3 regions of the Thalassolituus pacificus genome follow, and region 3 is predicted to be linked to each of the others. Evidence: predicted binding sites of a transcription regulator. Region 3 holds the regulator's gene; each other region holds the start of a gene.
What was found. Region 3 encodes FliA, which starts transcription of late flagellar genes. Its sites were predicted from a motif close to CTAAAGTTNNNNNNNNNNCNGCCGATA; they were not measured.

Region 1: a site for FliA is predicted at 1,868-1,894, ahead of NYR02_RS18480 (DUF5610 domain-containing protein). Genes of this name have one in related genera too.
Region 2: a site for FliA is predicted at 4,052-4,078, ahead of NYR02_RS02525 (flagellar protein MotY). Genes of this name have one in related genera too.

Annotation. Positions count from the first base shown of each region.
Region 1 is NZ_JAOANI010000031.1:22,815-30,101, forward strand. It holds gene NYR02_RS18465 (MaoC family dehydratase) at 1-77, opposite strand, end outside; gene NYR02_RS18470 (AraC family transcriptional regulator) at 260-1,282, shown strand; gene NYR02_RS18475 (hypothetical protein) at 1,486-1,773, shown strand; gene NYR02_RS18480 (DUF5610 domain-containing protein) at 1,932-2,984, shown strand; gene NYR02_RS18485 (glutaredoxin family protein) at 3,091-3,366, shown strand; gene NYR02_RS18490 (hypothetical protein) at 3,379-4,092, shown strand; gene NYR02_RS18495 (ComEA family DNA-binding protein) at 4,172-4,465, opposite strand; gene topA (type I DNA topoisomerase) at 4,575-7,229, opposite strand.
Region 2 is NZ_JAOANI010000009.1:106,529-113,815, reverse strand. It holds gene NYR02_RS19575 (cysteine-rich CWC family protein) at 1-87, opposite strand, end outside; gene NYR02_RS02535 (FUSC family protein) at 152-1,213, shown strand; gene NYR02_RS02530 (argininosuccinate synthase) at 1,666-2,886, opposite strand; gene NYR02_RS02525 (flagellar protein MotY) at 3,076-4,008, opposite strand; gene pyrC (dihydroorotase) at 4,138-5,175, shown strand; gene rnt (ribonuclease T) at 5,180-5,860, shown strand; gene NYR02_RS02510 (YacL family protein) at 5,879-6,250, shown strand; gene katG (catalase/peroxidase HPI) at 6,639-7,287, shown strand, end outside.
Region 3 is NZ_JAOANI010000002.1:31,768-39,054, reverse strand. It holds gene flhA (flagellar biosynthesis protein FlhA) at 1-925, shown strand, start outside; gene flhF (flagellar biosynthesis GTPase FlhF) at 952-2,358, shown strand; gene NYR02_RS00215 (MinD/ParA family protein) at 2,365-3,183, shown strand; gene NYR02_RS00210 (RNA polymerase sigma factor FliA) at 3,187-3,918, shown strand; gene cheY (chemotaxis response regulator CheY) at 4,054-4,428, shown strand; gene NYR02_RS00200 (protein phosphatase CheZ) at 4,445-5,221, shown strand; gene NYR02_RS00195 (chemotaxis protein CheA) at 5,234-7,287, shown strand, end outside.

The DNA.
Region 1 (7,287 bases), on a different contig from region 3:
CGGGCCAGCAGTGCGCGGGCGTATTGGCTCAGAGTTCCCGGAGTCGCACTGAATTGCATGCGTATTGCTTGAGTCATAGCCACGGAGTCCTTATGAATATTCTGATCAGACAGGGGTGAGAGCGCTGAGTATAGAGGCCTGCCGGGAGCGACCATTGGCGCTGCCTCTCCGCACTCTGCGTCAGTTTGGTCAATAGGACTTGCAGCGGCCTGTTTATCTGGCAGAATTCGCCAACACTCATCAGGAATTTCAACGACTTATGTCCGGTGGAATGACAGAACTGCGTGACTCTGGCGTTATGATCCAGCTGGCCCATCAGGCCATGCTGAAGATGGGGCTGGATGTAGATGCGGTGTTTGCACGTTTGGGCGTTACTCCTGAGCTGTTGGCAGACCGTAACATCCGTACTCCGCATGAAGCTCAGCTGATCTTCTGGCATGTCTTGCAGGAAGTCAGTAACGATGCCGATATTGGCCTGCATCTCGGTGAACACATGCCCGTATACAAAGGGCAGGTGCTGCAATACCTGTTTTTATCCAGCCCCACTTTTGGTGAAGGTCTGAAACGAGCGCTTAATTATCAGCGCCTGCTCAGTGACGCTTCTCAGGCCAGTACCGGTATTGAAGGCGAGCAGGCGTACATTCTGGTGGAGAGCTCCAGTGACCGTGTTGCCGGCTTGCGTCACCTGAATGAATGCATGGCGCTTGGGTTGATCCGCTTTTTCCGTTATGTCACTGATGATGCCTTTGTGCCTTCCTGCGTTCACTTCAGCCATGAACAGCCGGCAGACAGCCGCGAGCATGAGCGCATCTTCGCTTGTCCGGTGCTGTTCCAGCAGGAAGATAACCGTATTTATTTCAATACTCAGCTGTTGGATATGCCGTCTTCTCATGCTGAGCCGGAATTGCTGCAGTTGCATGAAAAGCTGGCCATTGAGCACGTGGCCAAGCTGGAGCGGCAGGATATCGTGACCCGTGTGTATAAAGTTTTTGGTGAAATACTGGAGACCGGCCAGGTCAATCTGGAAGATGTTGCCGAGCGGCTGGATATCAAATCGCGAACGTTACGGACCCGTCTGGCAGAAGCGGGTACTAACTTCAATCAATTGCTGGCGGATTATCGTTGCAACCTGGCTAAGCGTTTGTTGTCGGGAACCAATGAAAGTATTGATGAAATTGTCTACCTCACTGGGTTTTCCGAACCCAGCACGTTCTATCGGGCGTTTAAACGCTGGACCAGTCAAACCCCGGTTGAATACCGCAATCAGCGTCGCCAGTCATAATTTCTTCTTAATTTACGCGCAAACGTGGGGGAATCGTCCCCGCGCTGCGGGTGATCTTTGACTTATCATCATCATAGTGTTCATTTTTTGATCTGGTTTTTTCAGTGAGTCTGAGCCATTGTGGGCTTGGAATGGCTGAATCACTATGCGTGAGTCTTGCCGGGATTCAGAAATTCCCCCAGTTTCTATTCGGAGGATTTTTTATGAGCCAGATGCAAAAGTTATCGCTGATTCAACCGCTGGTTGAGCATTTGATGCAGACTCAGGACGTGAGTGAGTGGCGTCAGGCGTTGCTGAATCAGGGGATCATGAATAAAGAAGAAGTGATCAGTCTGGATCAGAGTGCGCTGCATGCCGCCTATAAAACGCTGAAAACCATGCAGCTTTTGCATGAACACCCGGATCACATCATGAATGAAATTGAGCGCAATAAAGTCTGTTGGAAGCTCGATTTTGGTTATGAGTACCATCAGGGAGCCGTTTGCTACTGATGCTCTGAGCGCCGGTTTTCACAGTCTGTTAGCGTAAAACACAAAGCCTGCCAGTCGCGGGCTTTTTTTGTTTACTGACTAAACTGTCACAGGACTTAACTTCCGGCGACAGCCGCCGATAACTAACAGAACGGCAACACAGTCTGAGCGGAGGCTTTATGGCAATCACAATTTCCCCCTCGCAATACCGGAACTACGGCACTCAGGGTCAGGAGGGGAGCAAAAAAGCGGCTACTGAGCCGGCCACCGCTGCCAAGCAGAGCGCTGCTGCGCAATCTCTGGCGAAAGCCATGCCCGGTGTTGTGCAACTGGATAAGAAGCAAAGCCCGGAAGATACGGCCGCCGCCATTCTGCGCCATGTGGAAAATGGTATTAATCAGCTGCGTACTCAGGGAGCCGATCAGAGCCGTATTGATCAGCGTCTGCAGGCCGCGCGTGAAGGTATTGCCAAAGGATATGCTCAGGCCACCGAAATGCTCGATGGTATGGGCTTGCTGGACGACGAATTAAAAAATCAGATTGCCGCCGGACGCCAGATGGTGGATGACGGTCTGGATCAGCTCTCTAAACCGGCAGAGCAGGCGTCGGCGTTGATGACCAGCAACAGCTCATTGCGCGTGGCGAATGAGCTTTCATTGCAGGTACTCACTCAGGAAGGTGATCGGGTAACGGTCCGCTTTTCTCAGGGCAGCAGTCTCAGCACTTCCATAAATAAAGATAACAGTGGCAATTCGGCGTTCAGCCTGCAGGCTTCGGCTCAGCAAAACTGGAGTATGGAAGTGAATGGTAATCTGAGTGAGGCTGAACGTTCGGCGCTGTCAGGTTTGTTTGACGATGTGCAGTCGCTGAGTGAGCGTTTTTTTGCCGGTGATATTGGCAGCGCACTCGAACAGGCAATGGATCTTGGCTTTGATGGCAGTCAGCTGGCATCAATGAGTCTGAATCTGACGCAGCAGACGGTGGCAACATCAACCAAAGCCTATTCCAGGGTGCAGCCTCAACTGCCAACGCCAGAGCTTGAATCAATGAAAGCCCCATTGGCTTCTTATGTCGATGCCTACATGGCCGCACTGGATAAAGCCAGTCCGCTGGCCGATGCGCCGCAAACCTTGCAGGATCTGGTGAATGAATTACTGTCAGAAGAAGAGCGCCTACCCGTATGGCAGTCATTCCATGACGGACTGAATTCATTGATTGGCAATAAAGCCTGAGAGACAAAACCTCACTTCATTATTTCTTCAGCGGGGCAGACTTTTTGTCATGCCCCGACGCTAACCGCTATACTCCCGCCTATCTGTTTTTTATTGGAATTGCCTGATGGCTCTGGTTTTATTCGGCACTGAGGGCTGTCATCTCTGCGAGTTGGCGCAGGCCGTTATTATGAATATGGCCGGACAGATAACGGTGGATGTGTATCTCGAAGACATTGTCGACACCGAAGGTTTGGTGGAGCGTTATGGTCTGCGCATTCCGGTACTTCTGAATGACAACAACGGGGCTGAACTTGATTGGCCTTTTGATGAAGCACAGCTGCTGCAGTGGCTGGCATTAAGCGCTGCGGCAGCAGCCGAATCTGACATTATTTCTGAATAAAGGATGACGAGCATGCGGATTTTTTCTGGACTTTTATTGGCTTCACTGGCGCTTTTACAAGGGTGCTCCAGTACTCAGCTTTCGCCCACCGGAGAAGCGGTTTATTACGCACTGCAGACCGATACCACATTGCGCACCTGGGTAGATTCCTGCGAAGACGTCAGCGCCAAAGCCAAGCAGGCGGCTTATACCGCTAAGCAAAACTGGTGGCAGCGTAACGGTGCGTTTGTTGAAAGTGCGGATTTTGGGCTGGCCTACGATATTATTCATGTCACCGATGAGCGTAACGAAACCGGTGCGCGTATGGCAATGGCTCTGACCTGGCAGGTGGTTGAGACCGCCGAGGCAGAGGTTCAGGAATTACTCAATGCCAGTGGTGATAAAGAAGACCTCTGTCTGCGGGTACTGTCACAATACAATCAGGGAGAGCGTGATTTACGCAGCCAGGATAAGGTGTACGACTCTTTGGTTAACCTGCAGCGCCGCCTGCAACGGGACGGCACCGATCTGAATCTGAAACGGGCATCTATTGAGCAGAAAACAGGGAAAGTGTATGGCCGTTCTTTTTATGTTGTGGAAAAAATGGCGAAACGCAATGGTTGTGCCGGCGCTGAAGTTCATTTGTTAAAAAATGCCTGGCCGCACGAAGTCTACGATGCACGCTGCCCGGATAACAGCTATTTGCTGGTGCGTTGTGAGTGGGGGAACTGTCTGGTAACAGACTGAGAGGGGATCAGGAAATATGAAAAAGAGCCGCAATACGGCTCTTTTTTTATGTGCGTTTTTTATGTGTTGTTTTTATGCGTTACTCCAGCGCCAGCAGGGCGCGATTTTTATCCAGAATAACCTGACCAATGCCTTTTACCTGGGTGATGTCATCCAGAGATTTAAACTGACCGTGTTGTTTACGGTAAAGAATAATGGCTTCGGCTTTCGCTTTGCCAATGCCGTCAAGCTGGCTGAGTTGCTCCGCGGTGGCGGTATTGATATTCACGGCTTTGACTTCTGTGCCGGTAGTGGCAGGCGCTTCGGCTGCTTGTACGCTGAGGACGCCCAGAGTCAGACAGGCAGAAAGGATGATGTGCTTGATCCATTGCATAGTGTTCTCTCCTTGAGATGGGAGTATTGAACATAACAACGAATATTTTGCGGAAAAATCCGGGAAAAGTATCAAATTAGCCGATACTTTTCCCAGACATTGGTGTGACTCAGGCTTTGTCGGCTTTCTTTGCCGGAGCTTTTTTCTTGTCGTGCTCAACCCATTTATTGTCGACAAAATACGCCGACCAATTGGTCGCCTTGCCATCATGCTCACTCATTACATACTGCTCTTTGGTTTTGCGGCTGTAACGGATAATAGCTGGATTGCCTTCCGGGTCCTGACGCGGAGCGTCGAGCAGGAAGTGGTATTTTTGTGGCAGTTCAGCCTGATGTGGCAGCAACTCTTCAACCAAAGGTGCACGTGTTTCGCGTTTTTTCGGAAACTGGCTGGCGGCCAGGAATAAGCCTGTGGCACCGTCACGCAGAACGTAAGTGTCGTCTACTTTCAGACATTTCAGCTCCGGCATGGCAATAGGGTCCATTTTCGGCGGTGCTGCTTCGCCACTCTTCAGCAATTTCCGGGTGTTCTTACATTCGCTGTTGGTACAGCCAAAGTATTTGCCAAATCGACCGGATTTCAGCTGCATTTCGCTGCCGCATTTATCGCATTCGAGTGTTGGGCCATCATAGCCTTTAATCTTGAACTGTCCGGTTTCTACGGCAAACCCGCTGCAATCAGGATTGTTACCACAAATATGAACTTTGCGGGTTTCATCCAGCAAATAGCTTTCCATGGCGTTGTCACAGATAGTGCAGCGGCGCTTGTCCATCAGGCGGCGGCTTTCTGCTTCTTCGTCTTCATCGGCAGAAATCGCTTCATCACCGGGCACCAGATTCAGCGTCTGTGTACAGCGCTCTTTGGGCGGCAGGCTGTAACCGGAACAGCCGAGAAACACACCGGTAGAGCCTGTGCGGATCTGCATATGGCGGCCACAGGTTGGGCAAGCGATGTCTGTATCAACCGGATCATTCGGACGCATGCCATTTTCGCCATCAGCGATTTCCAGTTTTTGCTGGAAGCCCTGATAAAACTCATCCAGGACGTCGGTCCAGTTGATATCACCTTCAGCAATATGATCGAGTTTCTCTTCCATGCTGGCGGTAAAGCCGAAGTCCATCAGATCATCGAAGTTCTCAACCAGACGACTGGTAACAATATCGCCCATTTTTTCGGCGTAAAAACGGCGGCCTTTCAGGCTGACGTAACCCCGTTCCTGAATCGTGGAAATAATAGAGGCATAAGTCGAAGGACGGCCGATACCGCGTTTTTCCAGCTCTTTAACCAAGGCCGCTTCTGAAAAGCGCGGAGCGGGTTTGGTGAAATGCTGCTTCGGCTCCAGTTCAACCAGCTGCAGTGTGTCGCCTTCGCTGACATCCGGCAGCAGTACGTCATCTTCGCCTTTACCCATGGCGGCCAGCACTTTCAGGTGACCATCAAAGCGCATAACGCGACCGCGGGTTTTCAGCTCAAATTCACCGGCTTTAACGGTGATGCTGGTGCTGGTGAATTGTGCGTCTTTGATCTGACAAGCGACAAAACGTCGCCAGATCAGATCGTATAAACGTTGCGCATCGGGCTCCATTGAGCTGAGATCGGTTGCGCGCAGGCGAACGTCGGAAGGACGGATCGCTTCGTGCGCTTCCTGAGCGCCTTCTTTGCTGCTGTAGCTGCGAGGCTCGTCCGGCAGGTACTGCTCGCCCAATTTATCGCTGATGTAGTCGCGTAAGTTACTGACGGCTTCCTGACTCAGATTGGTCGAGTCGGTACGCATATACGTGATGTAACCGGCTTCATACAGACGCTGCGCCAGGGTCATGGTTTTCTTGACGCTGAAGCTCAGGCGTGTGCTTGCGGCTTGTTGCAGCGTTGATGTAATAAAAGGCGCGGCAGGTTTGGAGCTGGTCGGTTTATCTTCGCGTTTGAGAACGTTGTAGCTGTGACCGCGCAGGGCAGACACGGCCGACATGGTGTCTTGTTCGTTGACCGGGCGGAATTCATTACCGTTCTGGCGTGTGACCTGAGCGCGTAACGCTTCACCGCCGGGAGTGCTGAGGTCGGCAAAGGTTTCCCAGTATTCTTCCGGAATAAACGCACGGATTTCACGTTCGCGCTCAACAATTAAGCGTACCGCAACCGATTGCACACGACCTGCGGATAAGCCGCGGGCCACTTTGCTCCACAGCAGTGGCGATACCATAAAGCCAACAACGCGATCAAGGAAACGACGCGCCTGCTGAGCATTAACACGATTCATATTAAGTTCGGAGGGTTGTTCGAACGCGCTCTGAATCGCTTTCTTGGTAATCTCGTTAAAGACTACGCGGCGGTATTGTTTTTTGTCGTCGCCAATAATCTCACGAAGGTGCCAGGCGATGGCTTCTCCTTCGCGGTCCAAATCCGTTGCGAGATAGATTTGATCGGCATCTTTGGCCAATCGTTGCAGTTCTTCAACCACCTTTTCTTTACCCGGCAGGATCTGATAATTGGCCGCCCAGTTTTTTTCCGGGTTAACGCCCATGCGTCCTATCAGCTGCTCGCGCGATTTTTTCTTTTTGTACTCGGCCTTGGCTTCGGGGGACATCTTGCGGGTAAGAGCGGCCTGCTTGGCACGCTCCTTAGGATCGCTGGGCTGTCCTGAGCCAGAGGTTGGCAGGTCGCGTACGTGACCCACGCTGGACTTAACAATAAAGTCCTTGCCCAGGTATTTATTGATGGTTTTAGCCTTTGCAGGCGATTCCACGATAACCAGCGATTTGCCCATATTCCTTTGATTAACCCTTTCTTGTTGATATAGCCAGGCGCACAGAAGGCGACACTTT
Region 2 (7,287 bases), on a different contig from region 3:
GCATAACGGACAACGCTGCTCATCAGCACCATCTGAACGGCTTTCAACTGATTTAACGCTGACATCACTGCCCACTGAAGACGACATAAAACCTCTGTAAGCCACCACCTCATCGCCGTATCATAGACCTTTGCATGCCCAGGTTGAATCTATGCCTCCCTCCCCACAACGTTCCTCAAGACGATCCACCATAAAACAGGAACTGCGTGCCCTGCTGCACCTTAACCCGACCACCCGCCCGTGGCATTTACCTTTACTGGTCGCGTGCTGTTCGGCACTGCCGGCATTGGCCGGTGTACTGTATGGCGATATAAAATCCGGCATTCTCGGCTGTGTTGGTGCGTTGGTTATTCTGTACTTACCCGCCGCCGGATTACGCCGCCGCCTGTATACATTGCTGGCCTGCGCACTTGGCTTCCAGCTCAGTTTTCTGCTTGCCAGCCTCGGCAGTGCAGGCCCCCTGAGCGCCGCCCTGATGCTGTTAATCATCACCACCGTCAGTACTTATGTAACGCGCCGCCTGAATATGCCACCGCCGGGCAGTTTCTTTTTTATTCTGGTTGCCGCACTGGCAAGCGTCCTGCCCCATGAACCGGAACAGATTCCACAAAGGCTGATGTTCGTTGGCCTTGGCAGTGCAGGTGCCTGCATACTTGCCCTGCTGTACAGTCTGCTGCTGCCAGCAGAAACAACAGCACCAGCCCGCAGCACAACTCCGGCACGTCAGATACTGGCCGAAGCCACGGTTATTGCCGTCTTTGTTGCCGCATCATCGTTATTAGCAAACGCGCTACAGCTACACAATCCGTACTGGGTGCCTATTTCCTGCGCTGCGATTATTCAGGGAGCCAGCTTCCGGTTGGTGTGGCAGCGGAAAATTCACCGCGTCGTAGGAACTGCTCTGGGATTAGGCATTGCCTGGCTGATTTTTGCCTTGCAGCCCAACAGCTGGATGCTGGTACTGACCATTGGTCTGCTGAGTTTTGCGATTGAGGTTCTGGTTGTGCGTAACTACGGCTTAGCCATGTTGTTTATTACGCCCTTAACGCTGATATTTGCCGAAGTAGCCGCCCTACAAAGTCCGTTAAGCACGCTGATGCTGGCGCGTTTCAGCGATATCCTGCTCGGCAGTCTGATTGGATTAATCGGCGGCTGGCTGATTCATCATCCTCGTTATTTCGGTGGCATCATCCGCGCACGGGATAAACCCTGACTGGTTTCCGCAGCGCTGATTACCGGCCGTTCTGTACTATTTTCAGACGCGGATAAATACATGCCTTCCGGCGGATGAAAATACACATTCGCCGTGCAGCCAGACTGCAACAGCAACGCACACATAATCAGCCCTGGTCGCAACAAACCGTTGCTTAATCTCAATGCAAAATACGCAGCCCTGCGTACTGTCGTTCTGATCAAATCAGACATCGTTATCCTTAACCGCAGTCGTACCGTTAACTGCACCGATTCATCATAATCAGCATAGCGGTGCAGCGTTAACGACAAACCTATCAGTCTACCGGTAAGCGAACAAGGTCTTTATTACGACGATTAATCCGGCTTGTCCGGAATAATAATTCGTGTACAAATTCCGGCGGCCCCTGCCAAAAATCCACAAAAAAACCCGCCGTAGCGGGTTCTTTTTGTGCGAAAAGCAACAGTCCGGAATTAATCCAGGAAACTGCGGCCTTTTTTCGCAGCCGTGCGCAGACGCAGCGCGTTCAGCTTAATAAAGCCGGCCGCATCTTTCTGGTCGTAAGCACCGGCATCGTCTTCGAAGGTGGCGATTTTCTCATCGAACAGAGTATCTTCTGAACGACGGCCAACCACAATCACGTTGCCTTTATACAGTTTAACGCGCACGTCACCGTTAACGACGGTCTGAGTCTCATCGATTGCGGCCTGCAGCATTTTACGCTCCGGGCTCCACCAGTAACCGTTATAAATCAGCTTGGCGTAACGTGGCATCAGTTCGTCTTTCAGGTGTGCCGCTTCACGATCCAGGGTGATGGATTCGATCGCACGGTGTGCTTTCAGCAGCACCGTACCCGCTGGGGTTTCATAACAGCCACGGGCTTTCATACCCACGTAGCGGTTTTCGACGATGTCGACACGGCCAATACCGTGAGCGCCAGCCAGCTTGTTCAGCTCTTCCATAATGGTCGCCGGGGATTTATCCACGCCATCGATGGCCACCGGGTCACCGTTTTTGAAGCTGATGGTGATGTAAGCAGCTTCATCCGGAGCGTTTTCCGGAGACACAGACCACAGCCACATATCTTCTTCTGGCTCATTCCACGGATCTTCCAGAATGTCGCCTTCGTAAGAAATGTGCAGCAGGTTAGCATCCATAGAATACGGCGATTTTTTACCGGCTTTTTTCTCAACTTTAATGTCGTGCTGATCGCAGTACGCCATCAGGGTTTCACGGGAGGTCAGATCCCATTCACGCCATGGAGCAATCACTTTTACGCCTGGCTTCAGTGCGTAAGCACCCAGCTCGAAACGCACCTGATCGTTGCCTTTACCGGTTGCACCGTGGGCGATGGCATCGGCGCCGGTAGCGTTGGCGATTTCGATCAGACGCTTGGCAATCAGCGGACGGGCAATCGAGGTGCCCAGCAGGTATTCGCCTTCGTAAATGGTGTTGGCGCGGAACATCGGGAATACGAAGTCACGGGCAAACTCTTCACGCAGATCGTCAATAAAGATTTCTTTAATGCCCAGCGCTTCTGCTTTGGCGCGCGCCGGTTCAACTTCTTCGCCCTGGCCCAGGTCAGCAGTAAAGGTTACCACTTCACATTTGTATTCTTCTTGCAGCCATTTGGCGATCACGGACGTATCCAGACCACCGGAATAGGCCAGCACCACTTTCTTGATGTCTGACATGGGTATTCTCCAGGATAATGATTGGCCGCGCGGCAGGCAGACAGCCCACACCGGCGGATAGCGATAATGAAAGGGGCAGTATTGTACTGATTGTGCACGGGATAGCCAACAGGCGTACCCAAAGGACACAGAAAGAGCAGCAAAGAAAGAGTCGTGAAGGAAGCGTAATAAAGAACGCGCGGCGAAGAATCAGTCGCCGCTGGCGGTCGTCTGGGTACGGGTCTTAGGCTTAAACAGCAGATTATCCGGAATCGGCATATCTTCACGCTGCTCGATACGGATGGTCACACGACGGTTTTCTGCGCGGCCGGCAGCGGTTTTATTACTGGCGACCGGATAACGGTCGCCATGAAAACGGGTGGTGACGATTTCCGGATCAATGCCCTGCTTGATGAAGTAGCGTTCCACATCTTCAACCCGGACCTTAGACGTCTGACGGTTATCGTAGCGGCGACCGACGCTGTCGGAATGGCCATCGAGATACACCGCAAAGATGCGCGGGTCGTTTTTGATGTAGAAAATAATGCGGTCGAGAATTTTAATATCCGCCGCGTCGATCTGCTCTTCACCACTGGCAAACAACACCTTTGAGCGCGCCACCTGCCGGTAATTAACCGGCAGCAGTTGTCTGACACAGTCGAGATAGTCCTGATAAAACTGCGGAAAAGACACCGCCGACAGGTGTACTTTTACAAAACGGTTTTGGTCGTAATAGGTTTTATGGCTGATGGCCGGCCACTTGCCTTCCAGCAAAGCATGCAGAAACTGATTCGTGCGGGTGGCATCCAGACGCAGATTCGGCGTGTCTTTAATAATCCGTGCCACGCCCAAATCTTCGCTCCTGGCGCTGGGCTGCCACGGCGGTGGCAAAATACTGACCCGCGCCTGACTGTATGACATCAGGTTTTTCAGCGTTTCCAGCTGAAAGGTCACATCCTCACCCGCTTCGTGATAGAACACCGCTTTACCGTACCCCGCCAGCGTCTGTTCAAAACGGCATTCAAACACCGAACCACTGACCGACCAGTCGGTGGTTTCAATGTCGCCGCCGTAGTCCAGCGCAGCGTCTGCCTGACAGAGCGCGCTGAGCAAAACAGCGCTTAGGGCAATTAATTTGTGCATAGACGTCCGCTTGAGGCTGTTAAATTCAGGGCTGTTCCAGAGATATCGGCCAATTCCGAGAAAAATTAAGCGGTTAAAGGCTGCTTTCGGTACAATGCCCCGATCAATTTTAGCTGAAGGTTGAAGAGCATGACTGACCGTTTGACCATTACCCGCCCCGACGACTGGCACCTGCACGTGCGTGACGGCGCTGTGCTGCAGCATACTGTGCCCGCCACCGCCAGGGTGATGGGCCGAGCCATCATTATGCCGAACCTGCAACCGCCGGTAATGAACGCCGAACAAGCGCTGGAATATCGCAACCGCATTCTGTCGCGCGTGCCGCAAGGTCTGAATTTCAATCCACTGATGGTGCTGTACTTAACCGACAATACCACTGCGGAAATGATTGCCGAAGCCAAAGCCGCCGGTAACATTGTAGCCGTTAAGCTGTATCCGGCCGGAGCGACCACTAACTCCGCATCGGGTGTTACCGATTTGGGCAAGCTCGACGATATCGCCGCCGCACTGGCCGAAAACGATATGCCGCTGTTGGTGCATGGTGAAGTGACCCAAAACCACATCGACATATTCGACCGTGAAAAAGAGTTCCTCGACACCATTTTGGCGCCGCTGGTCAGCCGCCATCCGACGTTAAAAGTAGTGGTAGAGCACATCACCACCAAAGACGCCGCAGAATTTGTCCAAAGCCAGGGGGCCAATGTTGCCGCCACCATTACCGTGCAACACCTGGCCTATAACCGTAACCACATGCTGGTTGGTGGCATTAAGCCACACTTCTACTGCCTGCCGATTCTTAAGCGCAACATTCACCAGCAAGCGCTGCAGGATGTGGTTGCCAGTGGTAACAGCAAGTTTTTCCTCGGCACCGACAGTGCGCCACACGCCAAAGGCGCAAAAGAAAATGCCTGTGGTTGTGCCGGTTGCTTTACCGCCTATGCCGCCATTGAACTGTATGCCGAAATTTTTGAAGACCTTGGCGCGCTGGATAAACTGGAAGGTTTCGCCAGCCACTATGGCCCGGACTTCTACGGTCTGACGCGTAACAGCGACGAGATCACCCTGATCAAACAAGACTGGCAAGCGCCGGTCGAACTGCCTTTTGGCAGTGATATTATTGTGCCGCTGCGTGCCGGCGAAACCCTGCGCTGGAAACTGGAGTACTGAGCGGATGAGTCAGGAGCAACAAACCCAAGATTCACAAAACGAAAAATCCTTAATGGCCAAACGCTTTCGTGGCTTTTTACCGGTTGTGGTGGACGTCGAAACCGGCGGTTTTAACGCCGACACCGACGCCCTGCTGGAAATTGCCATGGTCACCCTGCGTATGGACGACGACGGCTATCTGCATCCGCACGAAACCCTGAGCGCCAATATTCATCCGTTTGACGGCGCCAACCTTGAGCGCGAAGCCCTCGATTTTACCGGCATTGATCCGTTCGACCCCGAGCGCGATGCCGAATTTGAAATCGACGCCCTCAGCGCCATGTTCCAGACCGTGCGTCGCGAAGTGAAGCACAATGGCTGTAATCGCGCAGTCCTGGTGGGCCACAACGCCCACTTTGACCACGGCTTCCTGCGCGCTGCGATTGCCCGTAACGACATCAAGCGCGACCCGTTCCATCCGTTTTCGTCTTTCGACACCGCCTCCATTGCGGCACTTGCCCTCGGCCATACCGTGCTGGCCAAGTCGTGCAAAATGGCCGGTATCGATTTTGACAACAGCTCAGCGCACAGTGCCGCTTACGACACCTTCAAAACCGCCGAACTGTTCTGCTTTATTATCAATCGCTACAAAGATCTGGGCGGCTGGCCACTTGCGGGTGCCGACCTGAGTGACGACAACGACTGAACAACACGAAGACCCTCTATGGATTACCGTTTTTTCTACAACGAACGCCAGCTGCCCTGCGCCCGACTGTCGATGGACCACGAAGCCTTTGGCCTCTGGCTGACCGACGAACTGGGCGCCGACACCGAACAGCTGACCTCCCTGCTGCAGGCTGTCAGCAGCCTGGAACAGGGCCAGAAAAGTGAATTTCAGTGGCAGGGGCGCGACTTCCTGCTGCGCCTGAACCGCGATGACGCCGAAGTGATTGCGCTGTCGATGCTGCAGGATCACAATCTGGATGAGCTGGAAGGTGAAGACCTGCAATTTTACGACGCCGAATCCTTTGCCGCCTGCGGCCTTGATGACTTTAAAGAACTGCTGATTGAATGGCAGGAATTCCTGCACGACTGACCCCCTCTCTGCCTGCCTCAGCCGATGCAGGCACTTTGGCCACAAGCCTTGCGCAAGACGCTCTCCAGATCACCGAACCACACCCGGACAACAACGCAAATAACACAGAAAAGAACCAAAACCCAGAACAGCAATATCTCTCAGCACGCCGTTCAGAATCGCTGTGCCGTTATAGGCCAACGGTAATGCCCGATAACCACAGACTCACCCAACTGATAGAAGACTATTTCGTTATAGAAAAATTCAATAGCTTTTAACTAACCACCGCATTGCCACAACTAATTCGGCAAGCGCGTCCTTCTCCCCTAGTCTGTATCTGTACAGTCACTACCGGCTTCACTTTCACAGCGCGAAACAGCCGGCTCACCGGTCAATGAAGGAGATCAGTATGAGCAACAACAAACAAGGAACGCCTGCAGGCACCTGTCCGGTCATGCATGGTGGCAACACCACATCCGGCAACGACAATATGGCCTGGTGGCCCAATGCCCTGAACCTGGACATTCTCCATCAGCACGACAGCAAGACCAATCCTCTGGGCGACGATTTCAACTACGCCGAAGCATTCAAAAAGCTCGACCTCGAAGCACTGAAAAGCGATCTGAAAACACTGATGACCGACAGTCAGGACTGGTGGCCAGCCGATTGGGGCCATTACGGCGGCCTGATGATCCGTATGGCCTGGCACAGCGCCGGCTCTTACCGCACAACCGACGGCCGTGGTGGTTCCAACACCGGTAACCAGCGTTTTGCACCGCTGAACAGCTGGCCGGATAACGGTAACCTCGACAAAGCCCGTCGCCTGTTATGGCCACTGAAAAAGAAATACGGCAACAAGATTTCCTGGGCCGACCTGATGATTCTTGCCGGTAATATGGCCTATGAATCCATGGGCTTTAAAACCTTCGGTTTTGCCGGTGGCCGTGAAGACATCTGGCATCCGGAAAAAGACACCTACTGGGGTTCAGAAAAAGAATGGCTGGCGCCAAGCGGCAGCGAAGGAACAAGGTACAGCGGTCAGCGCGATTTAGAGAACC
Region 3 (7,287 bases):
ATTATCCCAGGAAATGGGTTTTCTGATGCCCTCTGTGCATATCCGCGACAACCTAGATCTGCTGCCTAATCAATACCGTATTACGCTGATGGGTGTGACTCTGGCAGAGGCCGAAATTTATCCGGAGCGGGAAATGGCGATTAATCCAGGTCAGGTGTTCGGTAAAATCGAAGGTCTGGCATCCAAAGATCCGGCGTTTGGTCTGGATGCCTTCTGGATTGATGCCACACAAAAAGACCGTGCCCAAACCCTTGGTTATACCGTGGTTGATGCCAGCACCGTGGTTGCCACACACCTTAATCAGAAATTGCAGCGCCACGCGCATGAATTGCTCGGCCATGAAGATGTTCAGCAGTTGGTGGATATGCTGGCCAAAGCATCACCGAAACTGGCTGAAGAACTGGTGCCTAATACTCTGAGCATCACCCAATTACTGGCTGTTTTGCAAAACCTGCTGCGCGAACATGTGCCTATCCGTGATATGCGCTCCATTGCCGAGTCTTTGGCGAATAGTGGCAGTGCGAGTCAAGATACCGCCGCTATGACGGCCGCTGCACGCCTTGCCTTGAGCCGCATGATCGTCCAGAACATCTTTGGTAATGCGGATGAACTGGTGGTTATGACCTTGGACCCAGGTCTGGAACAGTTGTTGCTTAAAACCCTTCAGCAAAGCGGACAGCAGGCCGGACAGTACGGTCTGGTACTGGAGCCGGGCATGGCCGACACGTTACAGCGCTCTCTGGCTGAAGCAGTTCAGGCGCAGGAAATGGCAGGTAATCCGGCAGTGTTGCTGGTTACCAGTCAATTGCGCGCAGCGATGGCTCAGTTCGTACGCAACAGCATCGAACAACTGCAGGTGTTGGCGTACCAGGAAGTTCCGGATAACAAGAGTATTACCATTGTCGCCAGTATTGGCGGCAAATAGGGTCCTTACGATAGCGAGTGCTGACTATGAAAGTGAAACGCTTCACCGCAGCCAATATGCAGCAGGCTCTGCGTCTGGTCTCCCAGGAACTGGGAGCGGATGCGGTGATTCTGTCGAGCAAGAAAGTGTCAGTGGGTTTCGAGGTAGTGGCCGCGCTGGATTATCAGCCTGGCCATGAGCAGGACCGTCCTGAAATTGAACGCCAGTTACGCTTGCAGCAGGAGCTGGAAGACGCCAGGTCGGCTTCCCGTGAACCTCAGCCGGCATTAAAAAAACGCGATGAGCGTTATGAAGAACGCATGGCCTTTGCCGGGCAGGGTGACCTGTCCAGCAAAGAGTCTCTGTCGGCGGTGTTAAGTGGTCTGAAAAACGATGACTTCAGCCGTAGCAATACCGTCACACCCGCAAGAAGTCCGGCTCCGGAAGAAACAGGCCGTAGCGCCGCAGAAGACGCGATGCTGCAACGGCGTGTTGAACAGGGCGAGGAGCGATACAACAGCGTCATTCAACAAATGAGTGGCGAACTGCGTGATCTGAAAGACTGGATGGTCAGTCATCAGGGCAGTGCCTGGGATACCCGGCGGCCACTGACCTGGCAGCAATCACAGTTATGGCAGCGCTGTCAGGATGTAGGCCTGGAAGCAGCCTGGGCGGACAGAGTCGCCAGCCGTATTGACGGTGATGTTCCTCTGGAAGATGCCTGGAATAAAGCGCTGAAACTGATCGCGTCAGATTTACCCGTGGCGCCCAATGGTTTACTGGATCGCGGTGGTATTTATGCCCTGGTCGGCCCGACCGGTGCGGGTAAAACCACCACCATTGGCAAGCTGGCAGCCCAGTTTGTCATCCGCCATGGGGCAGAATCGGTGGCATTGATCACCCTCGATAACTACCGCGTGGCGGCACATGATCAGCTCCGCACCTTTTCGCGGATTCTGGGAGTGGCGCTGCATGTAGTGCCGGTGAACGGTGATCTGAACAAAGTGCTGGATAGCGTACGCGACAAAAAACTGGTGCTGGTCGACAGCGCGGGATTGGCCAGTCAGGACCCACATTTTTCCGTGCAGTTGTCTATGCTTAAACAAGCCGGTGCGCGCTTGAAAAAGCTGCTCGTATTACCCTTGACCAGTCAGGGACGTTGCCTGCAGGAAAATTACGAACATTTTAAAGCAGCAGGGTTGGCGGGTTGCGTATTCACCAAACTGGATGAGTGTTTCAGTCTTGGGCCCGCTATTAGTATCTCGGCACTGACTCAGTTGCCGGTCACCCTGGTGACAGATGGACCGCACATCCCCGATGATGTGCATTATCCGGATGCTGACAAACTGGTGAAACTGGCGGAACAGATGGCGCGTATGGCGCGCACCCGCTGGCAGGCCGCCGAAGCGATGAGCTTCGCCACTCAGCATTCCAGTATTCAACACGGAGTATAACGACTAATGGCAAGGCATCCTGTGCAGGTCATCGCCGTCACCGGCGGTAAAGGTGGTGTCGGCAAGAGCAATGTCTCAGTCAATCTGGCCATTGCCCTGGCAGAAATGGGACGCAGAGTGGTTGTGCTGGATGCCGATCTCGGGCTCGCCAACATCGACATTCTGCTCGGCATCAGCTCCAACAAAACCATCGAGAATGTACTCACCGGAGAATGTGACCTGCGTGACGTGATGGTTAAAGGACCTGGTGGTATCCGGGTTGTACCGGCATCATCCGGTACCCAGAAGCTGTCACAGCTGAACTCTCTTGAGCATGCGGGTCTTATTCAGGCGTTCAGTGACATTGGTGATGATATTGATGTACTGATTATCGATACCGCTGCCGGTATTTCCGACAGCGTGATGAGTTTTGTCCGCGCAGCACAGGAAGTGCTGATGGTCGTGACTGATGAGCCAACCTCCATTACGGATGCTTACGCTCAGATCAAACTGCTGAACCGCGATTACGGTCTGTTCCGCTTCCGCATTGTTGCCAACATGGTGCGCACGCCGCAGGAAGGAAATGCCTTATTTGCCAAGCTCACCAAAGTGACGGATCGTTTTCTCGAAGTGGCTATGCAGTATGTCGGTGCAATCCCTCAGGATGATGCGTTACGACGTGCGGTACAGCGCCAGAAAGCGGTAATTGATGCGTATCCGCGTTCCAAGGCGGCTACGGCATTCCGTGCGCTGGCTAAAAAAGTAGATTCATGGCCGCTGCCTTCATCTCCCCGGGGGCATCTGGAGTTTTTTGTAGATCGGTTAGTTCAGGAAGCCGGGGCATAACGAGTGTCAGTAGGAAGTTGTCTGGTGTATTCCGACGTACAAAAACACGATTATGAACAGCTGGTGCGTGATCATGCGACGCTGGTAAAACGCATTGCTCACCACCTCATCGGCAGGCTGCCCGATAGTGTGCAGCTCGACGATCTTATTCAGGCCGGCATGATTGGTCTGCTGGAAGCTGCACGCAAATACGATGGTGGCAAAGGTGCCAGTTTTGAAACCTATGCCGGCATCCGTATACGTGGTGCGATGCTTGACGAAATCCGTAAAGGCGACTGGGCACCACGCTCAGTACACCGTAATTCCCGCCGTATCAGTGATGCGATCAAACAAATAGAAAGCGAGAAAGGCCGCGATGCAGAAGACAGTGAAGTCGCAGGCTTTCTTGGTATCAGTCAGGATGAATACCACGCCATCTTGAAAGACAGTGCCGGTTGTCGTTTATTCAGCTTTGAAGAAGTGGTTGAAAAAAGTGAAGCCGGTTTTGATGTTTTCGAAGAAGAATCTCCCAACCCACTTGATGGCATAGAACGTGAGTCCTTTCAGCGTCAACTCGCCGACGCTATTCGTCATTTGCCCGAAAGGGAGCAGCTGGTGCTGGCTCTTTACTATGACGAAGAACTTAACCTGAAAGAAATTGGTGCTGTTCTTGGTGTCAGTGAATCCCGGGTGAGCCAGTTGCACAGTCAGGCGGCCCATCGTCTGCGTGCCCGTCTTGGCGGCTGGTTGTCCTAAACCCTTCCTGTTATTGAAAAAAATCTTTTCTGGCTGCTTTGTTTCTGGATAAAGCGATAACTGTGTCTACACTAAACCTTAGGAACGACTTGGAATATAGAGAGTCGATTACTGGAGGTCGTTTTGGACAAAAACATGAAAATTCTGATCGTTGATGATTTCTCAACGATGAGACGAATCGTCAAAAATCTGTTGCGCGATCTGGGGTTCACAAACACCCAGGAAGCAGATGACGGCACAACAGCACTTCCCATGTTGCAGAATGGTGACTTCGACTTCTTAGTGACGGACTGGAACATGCCTGGCATGACAGGTCTCGACTTGCTGAAGAAAGTAAGAGCCGATGATCGCCTGAAAAGTCTGCCGGTACTGATGGTGACAGCGGAAGCCAAGCGCGACCAGATTGTTGCTGCTGCTCAGGCAGGGGTTAACGGCTATGTCGTGAAACCTTTTACTGCTGCGGTACTGAAAGAAAAGATCGATAAGATCTTTGAACGTGTCGAAGGTTAACCAGGAAGATAACTTGATGGCCGGGATCAATCTGGATACCGATAACAGCGCTGTCGGCACTGAAATCAAAAACCTAGCAGAAAACATGCTTCGGCAGTTGGAGCTTGGTGATCTCAGTAAGGCGGTAGCGTTGGTTAATAATCTCAATGAGGTTAGAGACCGTACGCTGTACAACGAAATCGGCCGACTGACCCGCGCGTTGCATGAAGCAATTAAAAATATGCGCGTTGATACTGTCGGTGCCGCATCAGACATTGATCATGCAACGGACAAGCTGGCCTACGTGCTGGAAATGACCGATAAATCGGCCAACCGTACGATGGACCTGGTGGATGCCGGGATGCCTCTGGCAACCGATATCCATGACAGAGCCAGTGCGTTATCGGTTGAGTGGCAGCGTTTTCTGAATAAAGAATTAAAGCCGGATGAATTCCGCAATTTAACGAAAGATATAAACCAGTTTCTTCTCGACAGTGCGAGTCAGTCTCAGCGTTTGCAGGGACAGTTATCTGATATTGTGCTGGCACAGGATTTTCAGGATTTAACCGGTCAGGTCATTCACAAAGTGGCTGCGCTGGTAACTGACGTTGAAGGCCGGCTGGTTCAGCTTGTTGCCATGGCCGGCAACGTGGATTCGATTACCGGAATTGTTCATGCCGATATGGAATCGGCAGAAGAGCCGACGGAAGGCGCAAATATCGCTGCGGAGGGACCGCAGATTAATAAGTCCAGTGAAGACGTAGTTGCCAGCCAGGATGATGTTGATGACTTACTGTCCAGTCTTGGTTTTTAAAGGAGCTAACGGATGAGTTTCGATGCTGATGAAGAGATTCTCCAGGATTTTTTGGTTGAAGCCGGGGAAATTCTTGAGCTGCTCTCTGAACAACTGGTCGATCTTGAACAACGCCCACATGATAAAGACCTGCTGAATGCTATCTTCCGTGGTTTCCACACGGTAAAAGGTGGTGCTGGATTTCTGCAACTTAATCCTTTGGTGAATTGCTGCCATGCAGCAGAAAACGTTTTCGATACCCTGCGTAATGGTCATCGTACTGTTAATTCAGATCTTATGGATGTGGTACTTCAGGCGCTCGATAATGTAAATGAGATGTTTGAAAGTGTGCGCTCGGGTGCTAAACCTGAAGATGCCGACCCTGAATTAATCGAACGTTTGCATAAACTGGCACGGCCTGAGTCGGAAGATGAAGTGCAGGTCAGTGAGCCTGAAATAGCTGCCGAGGAACCAATACAAGAAGATCTTGTGCAATCAGCCCCTGCTGCTGTGGAAGATAACGGCGATATAACAGACGATGAATTTGAGCAGTTGCTCGACGCTTTGGACGAAGAAAAAACCAATGCAGCTCCGGCATCTGCCGCCGCGGATGATGATTTCTTTGATATAGGGTCTGACAGCGTTGACGCCTCCAGTGATGAAATCACTGAAGATGAGTTTGAAGCGCTGCTTGATCAAATTCATGGTAAAGGCAAAAGTGCCACATCCCAGGAAGACAAAACAGCCGAGCCGGAAAAAACCGAACCTGCACCAGCCGCTGCAAGTCCTGCACCTGCAGGCGGAGATGATCTGATCAGTGATTCTGAGTTTGAAGAATTGCTTGATCGATTGCACGGTAAGGGTAAGCATTCGAGCGCACCAGAGGGAGAGGCTGAAGCATCTGTTGCAGCAGAAAAACCGGTTGCAGCCGCGCCGCCGGTCTCCCCTCCGGAAGCCGCCAAACCAGCGGCTAAAGTTGAGGCTAAAGTTGAGGCTAAACCTGCCGCTAAGCCTGAAGCCAAAGCTGCTCCGGTTGCCAAAGCCCCCGCTGCCGCTGACGAGGCGAAACGTCCGGATAAAGATGCTGCTGCCTCCGAAGCAACAGTGCGCGTGGATACCAAGCGTCTCGATGACATTATGAATATGGTCGGAGAGTTAGTACTGGTTCGTAACCGTCTGGTTCGTTTAGGTCTTAAAAGTACGGATGAGTCGATGGCCAAAGCGGTCGCTAATCTCGATGTGGTTACCGGTGATTTACAGGCTTCTGTAATGAAAACCCGGATGCAGCCAATCAAAAAAGTATTTGGCCGCTTCCCGCGTGTGGTTCGTGACCTTGCTCGTCAGCTTAAGAAAGAAATTAATCTTGAATTACGTGGTGAAGAAACCGATCTGGATAAAAATCTGGTGGAGGCTTTGGCCGATCCCCTTGTTCACTTGGTGCGTAACGCTGTTGATCACGGTGTTGAAATGCCAGATGTGCGTGAAAAAAATGGCAAGCCCAGGGTCGGCACTGTTGTCCTTTCCGCAGAGCAGGAAGGCGATCACATTCTGCTGATTATTCAGGATGACGGCGGTGGTATGGACGCCGATGTTTTACGCCGTAAGGCGGTAGAAAAAGGCGTTATGGATCAGGATGCCGCAGACCGTTTGACGGAAAATGAATGTTTTAATCTGATTTTTGCCCCTGGTTTTTCAACCAAAGATCAGATTTCAGATGTGTCCGGCCGTGGTGTCGGCATGGATGTTGTTAAAACAAAAATTTCTCAGCTTAATGGCACGATTAATATCGATTCCCGCCCAGGTGTGGGTACCGGTATTCGCATTAAAGTACCTCTGACTTTAGCGATTATGCCGACTCTGATGGTGATGCTGAAAAACCAGGCATTTGCTTTCCCATTGGTTAGTGTGAATGAAATTTTCCACCTTGATTTGACCAAAACCAATATTGTTGATGGTCAGGAAGTGGTGGTTGTACGTGAAAAACCGGTACCACTATTTCATCTGAAGCGTTGGCTGATCAAAGGTGAAGCTTATGCAAAAGCGGATGAAACGGCTCACGTTGTGGTCGTGTCGGTGGGTACCAAACG